DNA from 2 places in the Marinobacter sp. NP-4(2019) genome. Region 1 is predicted to be linked to the other one. Evidence: predicted binding sites of a transcription regulator. Region 1 holds the regulator's gene; the other holds the start of a gene.

Region 1 (4,305 bases):
TTCCGCACCTGCTCGAACATCGCGTTGACGTTATCAAGCGCTTCCAGCACCACGTCCATCAACTCCGAATCCACCTTTCGCTTGTGATTGCGAAGCGTGTCGAAGACGTTTTCGGCGGAGTGACAACAATTAACCAGCGCCTCGAGCTGAAGGAAACCCGCGCCACCTTTTACCGTATGGAAACCGCGGAATATGGCGTTGAGAAGATCGCTGTCATCCGGATTCTGCTCAAGATCCACCAACTGCTCGGAGAGCTTTTCGAGTATCTCCCCTGCTTCAACCAGAAAGTCCTGCAGGATCTCTTCATCGGCATCAAACGCCATGGGTTACCCTCTTCATTCAGAAACCGAGACTGGACAGAAGATCATCAACATCGTCCTGACCCGACACTACATCTTCGCGCTTATCGGCATTCATCTGGGGACCGACACCCTGTTCGGCGGACACTTCAGCCGATTCAATTTCATGAACGGTGCCTGTCAGTTGATCGACATGGCTGGCCATGACCACCAGACTCAACAGGTGTTCTTCCACTTCCTTCACCAGATTAGTGACCTTCTGGATCACCTGACCGGTCAGATCCTGGAAGTCCTGTGCCAACAGGATTTCCGACAGGTTGTTGTAAATGGTGTCGGCGTCGTCGGTCAGCGTGACGAAGAAACGATCTATCCGGCCGTAGAGATCGCGAAATTCCGCAGGCTGCATTTCCCGGCGACGAAGGCGTTGCCATTGCTCCCTCAGGACCGCGGCCTCATCACGGATGACGTGTGCCCTGGGCATGGTTTCCTCGACCAGGTCCATGGTGCGATTGGCCGCCTGGCCGGTCATTTTCACCACGTATTCCAGCCGGTCGGAAGCGTCGGTCATTTTTGACAGGGCTTCCTGTTGTTCCGCGTTGCGGGGATCAATCTGGAAGTTCCGGATCGCCTCGTGGAGACTGCGAGTAAGCCGCCCGACTTCCCGGTACAGGCTCTGATCCCGGACCTCGCTGAGATCATTGATCAGGGTCATCGCTCGGGCATAATTACCGGAATTGACGTGCTCAACCAACTCGTTAGCCTGTGTGCGGAGCTTTTCGGTCACCTCCGGATCAAGGCCGTGCGGATTCTTTTTGCTATCGCTCATGAGAGCCCATCCGACCTTTGGTTACTGGATTCGCTCGAAGATTTTTTCAATCTTCTCCTTGAGGACCGCTGCGGTAAACGGCTTCACCACATAGCCATTCACCCCCGCCTGTGCGGCAGCAACAATCTGATCCCGCTTTGCTTCCGCCGTCACCATGAGAACTGGAAGGGTTTTCAGCTCCTCATCGGCGCGCACTGCCTTCAGCAGATCAAACCCGGACATACCCGGCATGTTCCAGTCGGTCACCAGGAAGTCATACTTGCCACTTTTCAGCATGGGCAGCGCAGTGTTGCCGTCATCGGCTTCGTCGGTATTGGTGAATCCCAGATCACGCAGAAGGTTCTTGATGATCCGTCGCATTGTGGAAAAATCGTCCACAATGAGGATTTTCATGTTCTTGTCCAATGGGACCTCCAGTTTGTAACACCCGGAATACGTTTTATCTTTCTGCCAATAACCTGGCAGGCCGGAGATTTCACCGCTTATTGTGTGGGGATTGCCCCAGTTGTAAAGCGTCGGTTACCAAAAGCTACAGATGGCCAACCTCAGTACACGTTGAGCTGGCGGGTTTCCGGCCTGTTAACCGGCCGCCTCTTTTTGCCAGCCAGTCAGACGGCCCCGAAGTCTCAGTGCTGCCTGACTGTGTATCTGACTGACACGACTTTCGCTCACCCCGAGAACAGCGCCAATTTCCTTGAGGTTAAGCTCCTCCTGGTAGTACAGGCTGAGCACCAGTTTCTCCCGCTCGGGCAATTCTTCAATCGCTTGCACCAGACTTCGCTTGAACGCTGCGGAAGTGATGTCATCCAGGGGATTATCACTGGCCTCTGCTTCTTCTAACGGCAGCTCCCCGGATTCATTGAGCTCATCAAGGCTAAAAAGTCTGCCACTGTTGGCATCACTCAGGCTGGCATGGTACTCGGAAAGCTCCATTCCCAGCTCGTCAGCGACTTCCTGATCCTGAGCTTCACGACCGACACGGTCTTCAACAGCCTTGATGGCCTGGGAAATACGACGGGCATTGCGATGAACAGAACGGGGCACCCAGTCACCCTTGCGGATTTCATCCACCATGGCGCCCCGGATGCGGATACCGGCATAGGTTTCGAAGGTTGCGCCCTTGGTGGAACTGTACCTCTGAGCAGCCTCGAGCAGCCCGATCATTCCGGCCTGCATAAGGTCCTCCAGTTGAACCGATGCCGGCAAGCGGGCCATCAGGTGCAGTGCGATTTTCTTGACCAGCGGGGCATGCTCTTCAACGAGCCGGGAAGCGCCCTTGACGCCGGTTTTCTGATAGATTCCCAGGTGTTTCGCCAATGTCATGCGTCCGGTTTTGTTTTTTTGGTGACAGAATCAAATTCAGACTTCGACGAGCCGCTCCACAAAAAACTCCAGGTGTCCGCGGGGTGATGTAGGTAGCGGCCAGTTGTCGACTTTATCGGCCAACGCCCTGATCGCCAGTGACGCTTTTGCCCTGGGATAAACTTCCAGAACCGCCTTCTGCCGCTGCACCGCTTTCTTGACAGCTTCATCGTAGGGCACGATCCCCACGTATTGTAGTGCCACATCAAGAAACCGCTCAGTGACCCGGGTCAGTTTTTCAAACAGATGCTTGCCTTCCTGCTCATTTCGTACCTGATTGGCCAGAATACGGAAACGGTTCGTGCCATAATCGCGATTCATCAGCTTGATCAGGGCGTAAGCGTCGGTGATGGATGTGGGCTCATCACAAACCACCAGCAACAGTTCCTGTGACGCCCTCAGGAAACTGACCACCGATTCGGAAATGCCCGCCGCAGTATCCACGATGAGCACATCAATCTGGTCTCCGAGTTCGCTAAACGCGTTGATCAGGCCGGCATGCTCCATGGCACTGAGCTGAGTCATACGCTGGGTGCCTGAAGAGGCCGGAACGATTTTGATGCCACCCGGACCGTCGACCAGAATGTCCCTAAGGTCACAATTGCCAGCCAGCACATCTGACAGGTTGCGGTTGGCGGTAATACCCAACAGTACGTCAATATTGGCCAGGCCCAGGTCGGCATCCAGCAACACTACACGACGCCCTTTCTGCGCCAGAGCGATCCCCAGATTGACCGAAACGTTGCTCTTGCCAACGCCGCCCTTTCCGCCAGAAACTGCAATCACCTGTACCGGATGTGGTTTACTCATACTTGGTTTTGTCTCTCGCCACGTTTAACCGAAGGCTCAGTTGTCATTCAACGGCGCCTGTTGCACGCCGGATACTCCGTCATCCGGTATGGCCGGGGATGGTATTCAGGCCCCCTCCGCCACCGCCCGTTGTTGCTGGAGTGTTTTCAGCCGCTCCACGGCCAGCCGAACCAGGGGTACGGCTTCGGCATGATGCAAATCTTCGGGGATCTTCTGACCATCCGTGTAATAAGCCACGGGCAGACCAGACTCCATGACAAACCCCAAAGACTCGCCCAGGGTAAGGGCCTCATCTATTTTAGTCATCACACAGCCCGCAAGATTAGCCATCTTATAGCAATGCCAGACGGATTTCATGATGCGCGGCTGGCTAGTCGCCGAAACCACCAGGTGGGTCCGGATCCTGTGGTGACTGCGGGCCAGTTCTGACAATTGCTGCTCGTAGCCCTTGTCGGAGCTGGTGAGACCGGCGGTATCAATCAGCACCAGGTGACGGTCGGACAATTCATCCAGGATATCGTCCAGGGAGTGACTTTCATCCACCACCCTGACCGGTACATTGAGGATGCGACCAAACACGAACAACTGCTCATGGGCAGCCACCCGATAACGGTCAGTGGTCACCAGCGCCAGGGAATCGGCACCGTGGCGGAGGACATGGCGCGCCGCCAGTTTGCCGATGGTGGTGGTCTTGCCGGACCCGGTGGGCCCGACCAGAGCATAGACACCCCCCTGATCCAGCCATTCGGTACGGGAGGTTTTTACACCGGTGGCCAGCATTTTCAGCGACTGTTTCCAGCCCTCCTCCAGGCGCCCGCCATTGTGCCGGCGGGACAGGGAATTGGCCAGATCGAACCCCAGGCCGAATTCCTGCAAGCGCTCGGAAAGCCGCTGCTGGACAGCATTGGCTGCCGGTTTTTTGGGCTCCTGTCCGCGGGCTCCCATCAGATCCCGCAGCGAACTGATCTCCGCACGCATCTGCGCCAGCTCATCAGAATAGCCAGCCGA
Region 2 (4,305 bases), 1.1 Mb from region 1:
CTGTTGGCCGTAGCTGTATCTTTCACCCGGACCGCCTGCTGGTCTACATTCAGGGTGGTGCGACTCACCGAACGAATCAGATCCGCGATGCGATCCGTCATGTTATTGAACTCGGTCGTCAGCTCTCCCAGTTCATCACGGTTCTCAAGCTGGATATGTGCCGTCATATCACCGGCAGCTACGGTCCGTGCGGCCTCGCTGAAGCGGTTAATGGCCGTACGCACCGACATGAAAAATCCTACGTACAGGTAGACCACGACCAACAAAACAAGAAACAGAGCCACTATGATCAGGTGCCGCTGACGCATTTCCCCCTGCAGTCTGGCCGACAGGTTGTTCCCCACCACGTCGAAGATAGTCTCGGTCAAAACGTCATAGTGAGCGAGCTCCTCCGCCACGAGGGCATCAAATTCCTGCCAGGGCATTTCAAGACGCATGGGGGTGATAATATTGGCGTCCAGTGTATCCCTGACAACCGACAAGCTGTTGTTGATGCTGTCCACGGTATCACCGGCGTCTTCTGATAGTTTCGGAGATGCAGTCCGGGCAACCGACAAAGCAGGGGCCAACAATGAGGCACGGTTTGTCAGAGCATCGTATATCTCATTAAGCCCCTCACTCAGATTATATCCTACCTGTCCGTCTACCAGCGCAAACGTTCCGTAGGCCCTGGCGCGCCCAATGACGTGCCGTGCTTCCGGCAGCGATTCCCTCAAAAGCCCCAGCAGCAACAGGTTTTCCCGGGACGAATCCTGACCAATGCCGGAAATCTCAATGGTTGCCGACAGCATGGCACGGACCTTCTGGACAAATTCCTGATAGTACTTGAACTGTGGGTCAAGGTTGCTCTGATAGCTGTCCTCACCGCGCAATGCCTCCCACTCTTCCTGTAACTGAACCACCTGCTGGTTCCAGTTGCCCGAAACATCAAACGCCAGCTCGCGGGCAGCCAGCTCCTGCAGAATACTGCTGATGGTTTCGGCAGCCTGATCGGATTTTGCCAGAAGCTCGGACTGGTCCCGGACCTTTCCGGGAGCACGATAATCCCGGTAATCGAATGAGGCTTTTAGCAGACGATCCACTTGCTCCAGCTGCTCCAGCCCCTCAACACCCCGGGTCATGGTTTCCACGGAACGGTTCAGTTCGCCGATGACAAGCCAGGAGAGACCACCGATGGGAAGGAGAAACAGCACACTGATCAGACTGAATTTGTAGAACATCGGCAGTCGGTTCATCAGCGCGACTGCAGGCTTGATTAATTGCTTCACTGTTTGGCCCCTGCCCGGTGTTTCAAAGAAAATATGTTTATTCTTTGCCTATACTATCGACTAAAGTCTTAAAAACTTTAGGACTTATTGTTGTTATCTCGTAACATTTTTTAGGGACCGGATTTTCAAACCACTCCGGCAATGACCAGCAGGGCAATGCCACACACCCACACCAGCATGCTTCGGTTGAGCAAATCACGAATAGCTTTCAGGCTCCTGCCACCGAATGCGGTCCACTCATCCGGATGAACCCTGGCAAAACGTGCAGGATCCAGTGCATATCCAGTCAGCGCCCCATTTGCAGCCCGGATCAACACCTGATCGGTTGACAGCCCGGAGGAAAACAGCACGCTCCGCGACTCCTTCAACCAACCCGCGAGATCTCCCGCCAGGCCAAAAGTACAGGCCAGAAGCCGCGCGGGTATCCAACTGGCCAGCCCAGCGATGCGGGCGTAGCGGGGTCGCGCCGCCGCCTGCGGCCAATGCTCCTGCAATGCCACCAGCCCCCTCGCCAAAAAGGCGAGTCCAATACCACCCACCACATACCAGAACGCCACCAGGAAAAAGCGCTCAAACACGGCGACCATCAGTTTTCTGGACAACGCCAGATGCATTTCATCCGGCGAAACCGCCTGCCCCCGCTCGTCAGCGGGCAGGCAATCCTTGATATGATGCCAGGCTGCCTGCATATCCCCCGGCTCCAGGCCTCACTGTAGGCCCTGAGAAGCGGCTTCCAACCCGGCGCGCCCATCAGCACCAACAACAACAGAAACTCCAGGGGATACAACGACATGCGCCAGCCATAGACCGACGCCGTCCAGACCAGCCCCGCTAGCAGCAATGCCGGCCCAATGACCCGCACCAATCCCCAGCGGATCTCCACTTCCCGACCAGCCTCCGCCGACCGGCCAGAATGAAACCACACACGCCATACCTGGTCACCGGACAAGGTACCGGAAAGGTCCAGCCGGCGACGAACCAGCCAGGCAAACAGAAACACAACCAGCACCATCAGGGCATCTCCCGTGTCGTTGCATCCAGATCGGACAACTGCTGACGGTAATGATCCCAGTCAAACACCGGGCCGGGATCGGTTTTCCGGCCCGGCGCTATATCACAGTGGCCGGTAATCCGGTCTCCGGTGACTTTCGGCCACGCCTTCATAATCAGCTTTGACAGCTCTGCTAACCGCTGATATTGCGCCAGTGTGTAAGGAATATCATCGGTACCCTCCAGTTCGATACCGATAGAAAAATCGTTGCACTCCTCTTCACCGCGGAAACAGGAGCGCCCCGCATGCCAGGCCCGGTCCAGCAAACTGACAAACTGTACAACCTCGCCGTCACGCCGAACCAATGCATGAGCAGATACCTTGAGCTCAGCAATGGTTTCAAAATACGGGTGTTCCGAGGTGTCCAGGCAATTACAGAAGAACCGTTCGATAGCATCTCCACCGAACTGTCCCGGGGGCAGGCTTATGTTATGAACAACGAGCAGTGAAATATCGGCGCCCTCGGGTCTCGGACCGAAATTGGGCGAAGGGCACCAGCGCACGCCGGAAATTCGCCCGGTCTTGCGCAAATGGTCAATGGAGTCATGGTTACAGGCGATAGCGTTCTGGCTTTGAATCGAGTCAGGCAAGGTAAATCCAGCAGGTTGTTGCTGTTAATATCCGCACTGATTGAAGCACAAAGTTGCCCGGGTTGCTACGGCAGGTTAATCCTTGCGACTACTACGAAGGTTATCAATGATGGATTCCAGCGCCCGATCAAAAATCAGGCCATCGTCCAGCATCGTGATCTCATCGCAAGCCATTGCCTGCGCCAGGGATTCCCTGTAATACTCGGCCACTTTCGCGCCACTGCGGTTAACAAAGATGTACTTGCCTGTTGCCTTGATAAAGGCCGCCAGCTTGCAACGGGTTTTAGTGGTATCCCTGGTCAACTCAATCCAGGACCCCACACGCAGACTATCCGCACGATCCAGCCACGCCCGCTCAATCTCTGATTCAGGTGCGGGTTCTGTTCCAGCAACAGGCTCATCGACTACAGGCCGGCTCTCCACTACCTCAGATGCTTCCAGGTCATTGACGGCCTCTCCAGCCTCCACAACGCTGGGTTCATCGTTATCAGCAGCAGACGTTTCATCCAGGGCTCCAGTGTTGCCGTTCCGGGACGAGGACACCCTGGAGGTCACTAACCGCTGGAAAACATCAACATGGGCCAGCTCCAGATCACGAATCGCCGCGTCCGTGGCAAACGGATCCCAGGAGATTTCCTGAAGCGCCTGGCGAAGGTCGTCCACGATCGACGGAATCGACCGCAACAACTCGGTACGGGTGCTGTCAGTCACCGGTCGCGGGTCCACACTCCAGACAAGTTTGCGCGTCAACTCCACGGCAGACGCCCAGCTTTCACTGTCCTCCCCCTCTCTTAACACCGTCCACTGAAGATATTTGCTCCAGGCTTCCCGCATCAGGCTGTTGACCGAATCCGGCAACTCCCGTCCTGTAGTCACCTCATCCAACATCTGGCGGGCTGCCCGGGCTGCCCGCTCCTGTTTCGCCCGCCCTTCTTCCGCATCCCGAAGACGCTGCTCTACCAATTCCCGGCGCCGACGATCAAGATCCATGAAGTGGCTGAAATCCGTGAGCAGCTCGCTAAACAGGTCGACATTATCGGTAAACTCGTTCAGAACCCGATCAACCACGGATTCGATTTTCTCCCTCAAGGGATCGCGCTGACCATTCTGCTTTTCCGTCCAGCCAATAGCAGACATAGCCAACTCATTGAGAAGCTTACGAACAGGGTGTCCACCACGGTTAAAAAAGTTTTTGTCACTGAGGGCGACTTTCAGAACCGGAATCTGCAATCGGCCAATCAGGGCCTTCATGACCGGGTGCAGCTGACGATCTTCCAGAATAAAATCAAACAGCATGGACACCAGGTTGATGACGTCGCTGTCCACCTGGCCGACGTTGTAAGCTCTACCATTATCGGTCCGGAGTACGGGCTGCAGCTGCTCCGCCAGCGATATC

The links. Region 1 encodes FliA, which starts transcription of late flagellar genes. Its sites were predicted from a motif close to CTAAAGTTTNNNNNNNNNNNGCCGNTAA; they were not measured.
Region 2: EHN06_RS08245 (methyl-accepting chemotaxis protein) is a predicted target of FliA. The motif match lies at 1,322-1,349, and genes of this name have one in related genera.

The regions. Positions count from the first base shown of each region.
Region 1 covers NZ_CP034142.1:2,890,514-2,894,818, forward strand. The annotation lists gene EHN06_RS13155 (chemotaxis protein CheA) at 1-323, opposite strand, end outside; gene EHN06_RS13160 (protein phosphatase CheZ) at 340-1,125, opposite strand; gene cheY (chemotaxis response regulator CheY) at 1,147-1,530, opposite strand; gene EHN06_RS13170 (RNA polymerase sigma factor FliA) at 1,705-2,448, opposite strand; gene EHN06_RS13175 (MinD/ParA family protein) at 2,485-3,297, opposite strand; gene flhF (flagellar biosynthesis protein FlhF) at 3,403-4,305, opposite strand, start outside.
Region 2 covers NZ_CP034142.1:1,800,472-1,804,776, reverse strand. The annotation lists gene EHN06_RS08245 (methyl-accepting chemotaxis protein) at 1-1,235, opposite strand, end outside; gene EHN06_RS21435 (hypothetical protein) at 1,394-1,957, opposite strand; gene EHN06_RS21430 (hypothetical protein) at 1,855-2,280, opposite strand; gene ampD (1,6-anhydro-N-acetylmuramyl-L-alanine amidase AmpD) at 2,280-2,879, opposite strand; gene EHN06_RS08230 (DUF1631 domain-containing protein) at 2,985-4,305, opposite strand, start outside.